DNA from 3 places in the Actinacidiphila sp. bgisy144 genome. Region 1 is predicted to be linked to each of the others. Evidence: riboswitches for the same ligand, from Rfam matches in the RefSeq annotation. Region 1 holds a riboswitch; each other region holds the start of a gene.
What was found. A riboswitch is a leader RNA that binds a small molecule or an ion and turns the genes downstream of it on or off. The one in region 1 is predicted to bind cyclic di-AMP.
Positions count from the first base shown of each region.

Region 1 (2,251 bases):
CGCGGGCACGCGGCTCCCCTCTCGGGTACGGCTGACCGTCGCACCGTACGAAAGGCCCGTTTCGCCGCGGTCACACCCGCGAAGCGCGGCCGGTTACGCCCCCTGCACAGCCCCGGGCGGCCGGGTGTGAGGGCGCGGGCGGGCCGCCGGTGCCCGCCGCGGCTCAGCCGCCGTTCACCAGGCGGATGTAGCGCACCCAGTCCCAGTTGGGCCCCGGGTCGGTGTGGTCGGTGCCCGGCACCTCGACATGGCCGATGATGTGCTGCCGGTCCTTGGGGATGCCGTACTTGTCACAGATCTCGGCGGTGAGCGCTGCGGAAGCGTGGTACATCGCGTCGGTGAACCAGGACGCGTCGTCGACCCAGCCCTCGTGCTCGATGCCGATGCTGCGGGTGTTGTACGACCAGTTGCCCGCGTGCCAGGCGACGTCGTGCTCCCGGACGCACTGGTCGATGGCGCCGTCGGCGGAGCGCACCACGTAGTGCGCGGTGGCGGCGTGGGCCGGGTCCTGGAAGAGGGTGATGGTGTCGGCGAAGGTCTCCTGGGTGACGTGGATGACGACCATGTCGATCGCATAGGTGGTGGGGCGGTTGGACGCCGTGTAGTTGGCGGTGCTGGCCGGTGCCCAGGTGGCGCCGGGGTAGTCGACGGCGCCGGCCGCGGCGGCCCGGCCGCTGCCGGTCCACAGCCCGCCCGCGAGCGCGGCACCGGCGGCGGTGCCGAGCGCGAGGCCGCCGCGGAGTAACGACCGGCGGGTGTGGGGGAGTCGGGGACTGCTGGGGCGTTCCATGGCGGGCTCCCTGAGAGGTCGCGAAGCGGTCGGGACGTTCGAAACGGTCGGGTCCATGACAAGTACCGGCCCGCCCATCCTGGGGTCCGGCGCCGCGACCTGCCAAGCGCTTCGCGCAATGGCAGAGGTCCATGCCACTGGCGGACCCGCCGCGCGGCCCCGCCCGGCCGCCTGCGCGCCGAGTTCGCCCACTCACACACCGTAGCCACCATGTCCCAGCCCTCTTCCCCGCACCGATAACGACTGATGCACGCTCACATCACTTCACGGCCACATCGACTGACCGATTTGCCTGCTCTCTCTATACCCTGACTGTTTTGTTCCTATGCCCAACTCTCTGATACGGCTTGGAAAACGACTCCGGCTCTATTAACGTTCGATAACGCAGCGCGGTCGTCACCGCCGCCGCCAGGACGGCGGACCGCGCGCTTGCCGAATCCCGTCCGCGGGAACCGGGGACCCGAGAAAATGGGGTGAATCGGGCAGTAGTCAGGCCCGTAGGAGACCTTCTTCCTCCGAACCCGTCAGCTAACCCGGTAGGCGAGAGGGAAGGAAAGGAGAGCGCCCGTCGTGGCGTCCGACCAGCTTGCCTACGCCCATGCCCGGCTCGACGGCGACCTCGCCGGCCAGGAGCGGGACGACTTCCACTTCCCCCGCCAGCGCGCCAACGCCGCCGCGGCGAACGGGACTTCCGCCGCGATGACCGCCCCGGCCCCCACCCCCGCGTTCGCGGCCTACGCCAGTGTCGGCGCCGCCGGGCTGGCCCCCGCGCCCGCCGCCGACTCCGCGGCGCGCCCCGCGCCGTACCCGCTGCCGGACGCCGCCCCGGCCGGTGCCCCGCTCGCCGGGATGCCCGTGTACGACCCGACCGTGCTGGCCGGCGCCGACTCGACGTCCATACTGCCGCGGCCGGTTGAGGAGCCGACCGCGGAGCCTGCCGTGGAGACCGTCCGCGACCCGGAGCCCGCCGCCGATGCGGAGCCCGCGACCGCTCCCGCCGCGTTCGTCGAGCCCGCCGAAGCCGCCGAAGCCGCCGAACCGGCCGCCCCCACCGACCCCGGCGCCGCCCTGTGCGCACGCCTCCTCGGCCAGGTCGCCGCCCAACGCGAGGCCGTCGCCCGCGTCGAGCGCGAGGCCGCAGAGCAGGCCGCGGCCGCGCAGGCCGCCCGGGAGGCCGCCGAGCGCAAGGTGCGCGAGCAGGTCGCCGCCGCGAAGGCGGCCGCCGAGGAGAAGGCCCGCGAGGAGGCCGCCGCGGCGGCCCGCGCCGAGGCCGAGCGGCTCGCCCGGCTCGCGGCCTCCTACATCAAGCCCGTCGCCTGCGCCACGCTCGGCGCCGCCTTCGGCGAGGCCGACCCGTGGGCCAACCTCCACAACGGGCAGGACTTCACCGCGCCGACCGGCACCCCCGTGCACGCCGTGCACGGCGGCGCCGTCACCTCCGCGGGCTGGGCCGGCAGCGAC
Region 1 covers NZ_JBYIRM010000007.1:221,954-224,204, reverse strand. The annotation lists gene AC3EVP_RS11265 (N-acetylmuramoyl-L-alanine amidase) at 164-790, opposite strand; cyclic di-AMP (ydaO/yuaA leader) riboswitch at 1,211-1,348, shown strand; gene AC3EVP_RS11260 (M23 family metallopeptidase) at 1,361-2,251, shown strand, end outside.

Region 2 (2,251 bases), on a different contig from region 1:
CGACGTGGTGCAGGGCGACGTCTCGGACCTGGAGATCCAGGCGAAGGAGCTGCTGCGCACCCGGGAGCGGCTGGAGGCGCTGCTGGTGCGGCACACCGGGCAGCCGGCCGAGAAGGTGGCAGCGGACCTGGAGCGCGACACGATCTTCGACGCGCCGGCGGCGGTGGCGTACGGGCTGGTGGACGTGGTCACCACCAGCCGCAAGACCGGTACGGGCCCGGGCGCGGGCGGCGCGCGCGGCACCGGGGCGCGGTAGGCCGCCGTGTCGCCCGAACCTCCGCCGCTGCCCGCCCTCACCCGCTCCGAGGGCGAACTCGTCGACTGCTACCTCGAACTGGTCGACCTGCTGGGCCGGATCAACCCCTCGCGCACCACCGACACGTACACCGCGCTGCGGGCCGCGCAGGCGCTCGTCGGGCGGGCGGTGGCGCTGCGCGACGCGCTCACGGTGATGCACCTGCGCGGTGAGACCGCACTGCACCACGCCACGCTCGGGCGGGCGCTGCGGGTGCTGGACGGGGAGCGGCGGGCCGCGCGGGTCACGGTCGCCGCGGCCCCCGCCGCCGATCCGGGCGGCCCGGACGGTCCCGTCCGCCCCTGAGCGGGCGGTGCGCACCTCACGGCCTGTCACCGGGTTGCCCGACACGGCGGCTTCGCCCCGTCCACCCGTCGGCGTAGCGGGAACCGCCCTGGCAGAAGGCCGCGCGATTGCGCGTGTCGGCTGGACCACCCCGGCGCGCGGCACGGTCCGCCCAGTTCAGCCGGTACGGCGCCGGGGCGCGGACGGCGCCGGGGCGGCCCGCTTCACCCGCATGTACGCACAGTGACGAATGTCACACTCTGCGTTTCTGTCCCGGCGCGGCCGTGTCGTATGCGTAACGATCCGTGGTGACGACAAGCCCCCGCCGCCGTGGCGGGGCGGTCCGTGCGGATGCCCAGTCCTGCCGACGCGCGGATGCCAGGTCGACACGAGTGCAACGGCAGGAGCGGAGGACCCAGCACGACGGCCGCTTCGCGCCCGCCCTTCCCGGTGGTCGCGCAGCCGGCCTTGGGGTGAAGCCGCCGCATGCGGCCGGGCATCTTCGCCAGCCCGAACCCGACAGGTCATCCTTCGCAGGCTGATGACGAAGGGTTGCGCATGTGTACGCCCAACCGCAGCTGCTTCCGGCCGGCCGCTTCCCGGCTCTCCCGGCTCGGCGCCGCCTCCCTGCTCACCGCGGCCGCCGTCTCCGTCCCCGCGCTCCTGCCGGGCACCGCCCAGCGCGCGGACGCCGCCACGCTGGCCGCGAAAGCGCTCAGCATCGCCGCCTCGAAGAAGGGCGCGCCCTACCAGTGGGGCGCCACCGGGCCCTACCGCTTCGACTGCTCGGGGCTGACGCAGTACTCCTTCAAGCGCGCCGGCAAGAAGCTGCCGCGCACCGCCGCGGCGCAGTACAACCGCACCACCCACATCGCGGCGCACTCCCGCCGCGCCGGCGACCTCGTCTTCTTCCACACCGGCAGCTCGGGGGCGTCCGTCTACCACGTCGGTATCTACGCCGGCGCCGGGAACATCTGGCACGCACCCAAGACCGGCGCCAGCGTCCGCCTGGAGCACATCTGGTCCCGGGCCGTCTGGTACGGCCGCGTCACGTGACCCGCCCCGCCCGTACCAGCCCGGCGGGGCGGTACGGACGGGGCGGTAGTACGGGCCGGGGGGCAGCGCCCGGCTCAGCCCACCGGGACCAGCTCCGGGCCCTGCGGCTCGGGCGCGGGGACCAGCCGCCAGGGCACGTAGTACGGGTTGCGGACGCAGTCGGCGAGGATCTCGCTCTTGGTCGCCTTGTCCACCGGGCAGGCACCCACGATGAAGCGGCGGTCGATGCCGCCGGCGAAGGCCACTTCGTGCTGGCCGGCCCACTTGTGGGTGTCGCCGATCGTGGCGTTGACGTCGATCCCGCCGGGCGCGTCGACGTAGTAGTTGTAGGCCGACTTCCACTGCTTGTACAGGTCGTGGTCGTAGCTGGTGCTGACGAACGGCGAGGGCTGGTTGACCTCGACGTAGGCGGCCAGGTCGTACTGCCCGTCCTGCGGGGCCTTCGGGTGGAAGCCGTCGTGGAAGACGACGGCCGGCGCGCGCCCGTCGGCGCGGTACAGCTCCCCGCAGCTGGTGCGGTACGCCGGCGGGTCGGGCACGATGCGGTGCACGTCCACGCTGCGGTCGGCCGCGGCGTAGAGCGGGTCGTGGACGACCGGGCACAGCTCCGCCGCG
Region 2 covers NZ_JBYIRM010000012.1:152,347-154,597, forward strand. The annotation lists gene AC3EVP_RS16465 (ATP-dependent Clp protease proteolytic subunit) at 1-256, shown strand, start outside; gene AC3EVP_RS16470 (hypothetical protein) at 263-601, shown strand; cyclic di-AMP (ydaO/yuaA leader) riboswitch at 947-1,135, shown strand; gene AC3EVP_RS16475 (C40 family peptidase) at 1,139-1,636, shown strand; gene AC3EVP_RS16480 (ADP-ribosyltransferase) at 1,711-2,251, opposite strand, start outside.
Region 2: it holds a riboswitch for cyclic di-AMP, as region 1 does, so the genes downstream of both, AC3EVP_RS16475 (C40 family peptidase) here and AC3EVP_RS11260 (M23 family metallopeptidase) in region 1, are expected to answer to the same signal.

Region 3 (2,251 bases), on a different contig from region 1:
CGGACAACCCGCAGGACCTCGCCGCCGAGATCCACCTCACGGACGTGATGGGCAAGCGCGAGCGGGCCGCGGTCGTCTCCTACCAGACCCAGCAGGTCGCCGTCACCCAGCAGCGGGTCGAGGCGGCCAAGAGCCTGGCCACGCTGACGGCCAAGCAGAGCGAGCTGAAGTCCGCCAAGCAGGAGGTGCAGACGAAGCTCGGCGCGGCGCAGAAGCTGCTCAACAGCCTCACCGCGCAGGAGAAGAAGCGGCTGGCGGAGCTCCAGGCGAAGCAGGAGGCCGAGGCGAAGAAGAAGGCGGAGCAGATCGCCGCCCAGGAGAAGGCGAAGCAGGCGCAGGCCGCGAAGGCCGCCGCCACCGCGTCCGCCACCACGTCCACGTCCACGTCCTCCTCGACGGCCGCCGAGCAGGCCATCGCCTTCGCCCGCAAGCAGCTCGGCAAGCCGTACGTGTGGGGCGCCACCGGCCCGGACTCGTACGACTGCTCGGGGTTGACCCAGGCCGCCTACAAGGCCGCGGGCGTCACCCTGCCGCGCACCACCTACGACCAGGTGAACGTGGGCACCCGGGTCTCGGAGTCCGACCTCCAACCCGGCGACCTGGTCTTCTTCGACGACGACGAGCACGTCGGGCTCTACATCGGCGGCGGCGAGATGATCCACGCCCCGCACACCGGCACCGTGGTGAAGATCGCGCCCATCACCGAGATGACCTTCTATGCGGCCGTCCGCCCGTAATAGGGGCGCGTCGGCCGTCTCGTCCGGGTCGCCACCGCATGACCCGGATGTCCGATCAGCAAGTCCGCAAAACCCAAGGTCACAGAGCGATTTCGGTCACATTGCGATCCAAACTCCCCGAGATCCGCTGAAGTTGACTACGGTAACCCGCTAGGTGGTCCGCCTCCCGTCGGCGAAGGTCCGGCAGCGCATCACCTCCGCCTAATCCGGCCGGCGCCGGAACCGGGGACCCAGAGCACTTTGGGGTGAATCGGGGCAGACGCGACCCGCGTCCGCACCGTAGGGCGACCTTCCCCGCCCGAACCCGTCAGCTAACCCGGTCGGCGGTCCACGGAAGGAGTCGCCTCCTTGGCGTCGCACCGCAAGCCGCGTACCCCGCTCCTCGCGTCGACCGGCACCCGGGCCGCCGTCGGTCTCACCACCGCGGCCATCGCATCGGTCACCCTCCTGAGCGAGACGGCGAGCGCGGCCCCCGCGAAGCCCTCGCAGCCGTCGATCAGCCAGGTCAAGAAGCAGGTCGACACGCTCAACCAGCAGGCCGAGGTCGCCACGCAGAAGTACGACCAGGCCAAGGAGCAGACGGCGACCCAGCGCGCCAAGACCAACCAACTGCTGGCCCAGGTCGCCGACAAGACCGAGCAGATGAACGAGTCCCGGCGCGTGCTGGGGCAGTTCGCCGCCGAGCAGTACCGCACCGGCGGCTTCGGTGCCACCACGCAGCTGCTCTTCTCCGACGACCCGGAGAGCTTCCTGTCGCAGAACCACCTGCTGGACCGGCTGACCGCCACGCAGGAGCAGGCGCTCCAGAAGTTCAAGATCCAGCAGGAGCAGGCGTCGGTCCAGCGCGCCCAGGCCACCGCGAGCCTGAAGAAGCTGACGTCCTCGCAGACCACGCTCGCCACGCAGAAGAAGAGCGTGCAGACGAAGCTGGCCGCCGCGCAGAAGCTGCTCAACAGCCTCACCGCGGAGCAGAAGAAGAAGCTCGCCGCGCTCCAGCAGCCGAAGACGACGACTTCCTCCTCGTCGTCGTCCTCCTCCTCGTCGTCCTCCAGCACCACCCCCACGTACACCGGCACCGCGACCGGCCGCGCCGCCACCGCGATCCAGTTCGCGCTGGCGCAGCAGGGCAAGCCGTACGTCTACGGGGCCACCGGCCCCGGTTCGTACGACTGCTCGGGCCTGACCCAGGCCGCCTACAAGGCCGCCGGGATCAGCCTCGGGCGCACCACCTGGGACCAGGCCAAGCAGGGCACCGCGGTCTCCGAGGCCGATCTGCGCCCGGGCGACCTGGTGTTCTTCTACTCCGGCCTCAGCCACGTCGGGATCTACATCGGCAACGGCAACATCGTGCACGCCCCGCACACGGGCGCCACGGTCGAGGTCGCCCCGCTGAGCTGGATGCCGTTCGCCACGGCCCGCCGCATCGTCTGACGCGCCCGGAGCCCGTTCATCCCCGTCTTCGTCGCGGTGCTCAGGTCCAGAGCACCGCGATGAAGATGTTGACGACGGTCAGG
Region 3 covers NZ_JBYIRM010000001.1:332,029-334,279, forward strand. The annotation lists gene AC3EVP_RS01540 (C40 family peptidase) at 1-737, shown strand, start outside; cyclic di-AMP (ydaO/yuaA leader) riboswitch at 926-1,078, shown strand; gene AC3EVP_RS01545 (C40 family peptidase) at 1,086-2,168, shown strand; gene AC3EVP_RS01550 (hypothetical protein) at 2,209-2,251, opposite strand, start outside.
Region 3: it holds a riboswitch for cyclic di-AMP, as region 1 does, so the genes downstream of both, AC3EVP_RS01545 (C40 family peptidase) here and AC3EVP_RS11260 (M23 family metallopeptidase) in region 1, are expected to answer to the same signal.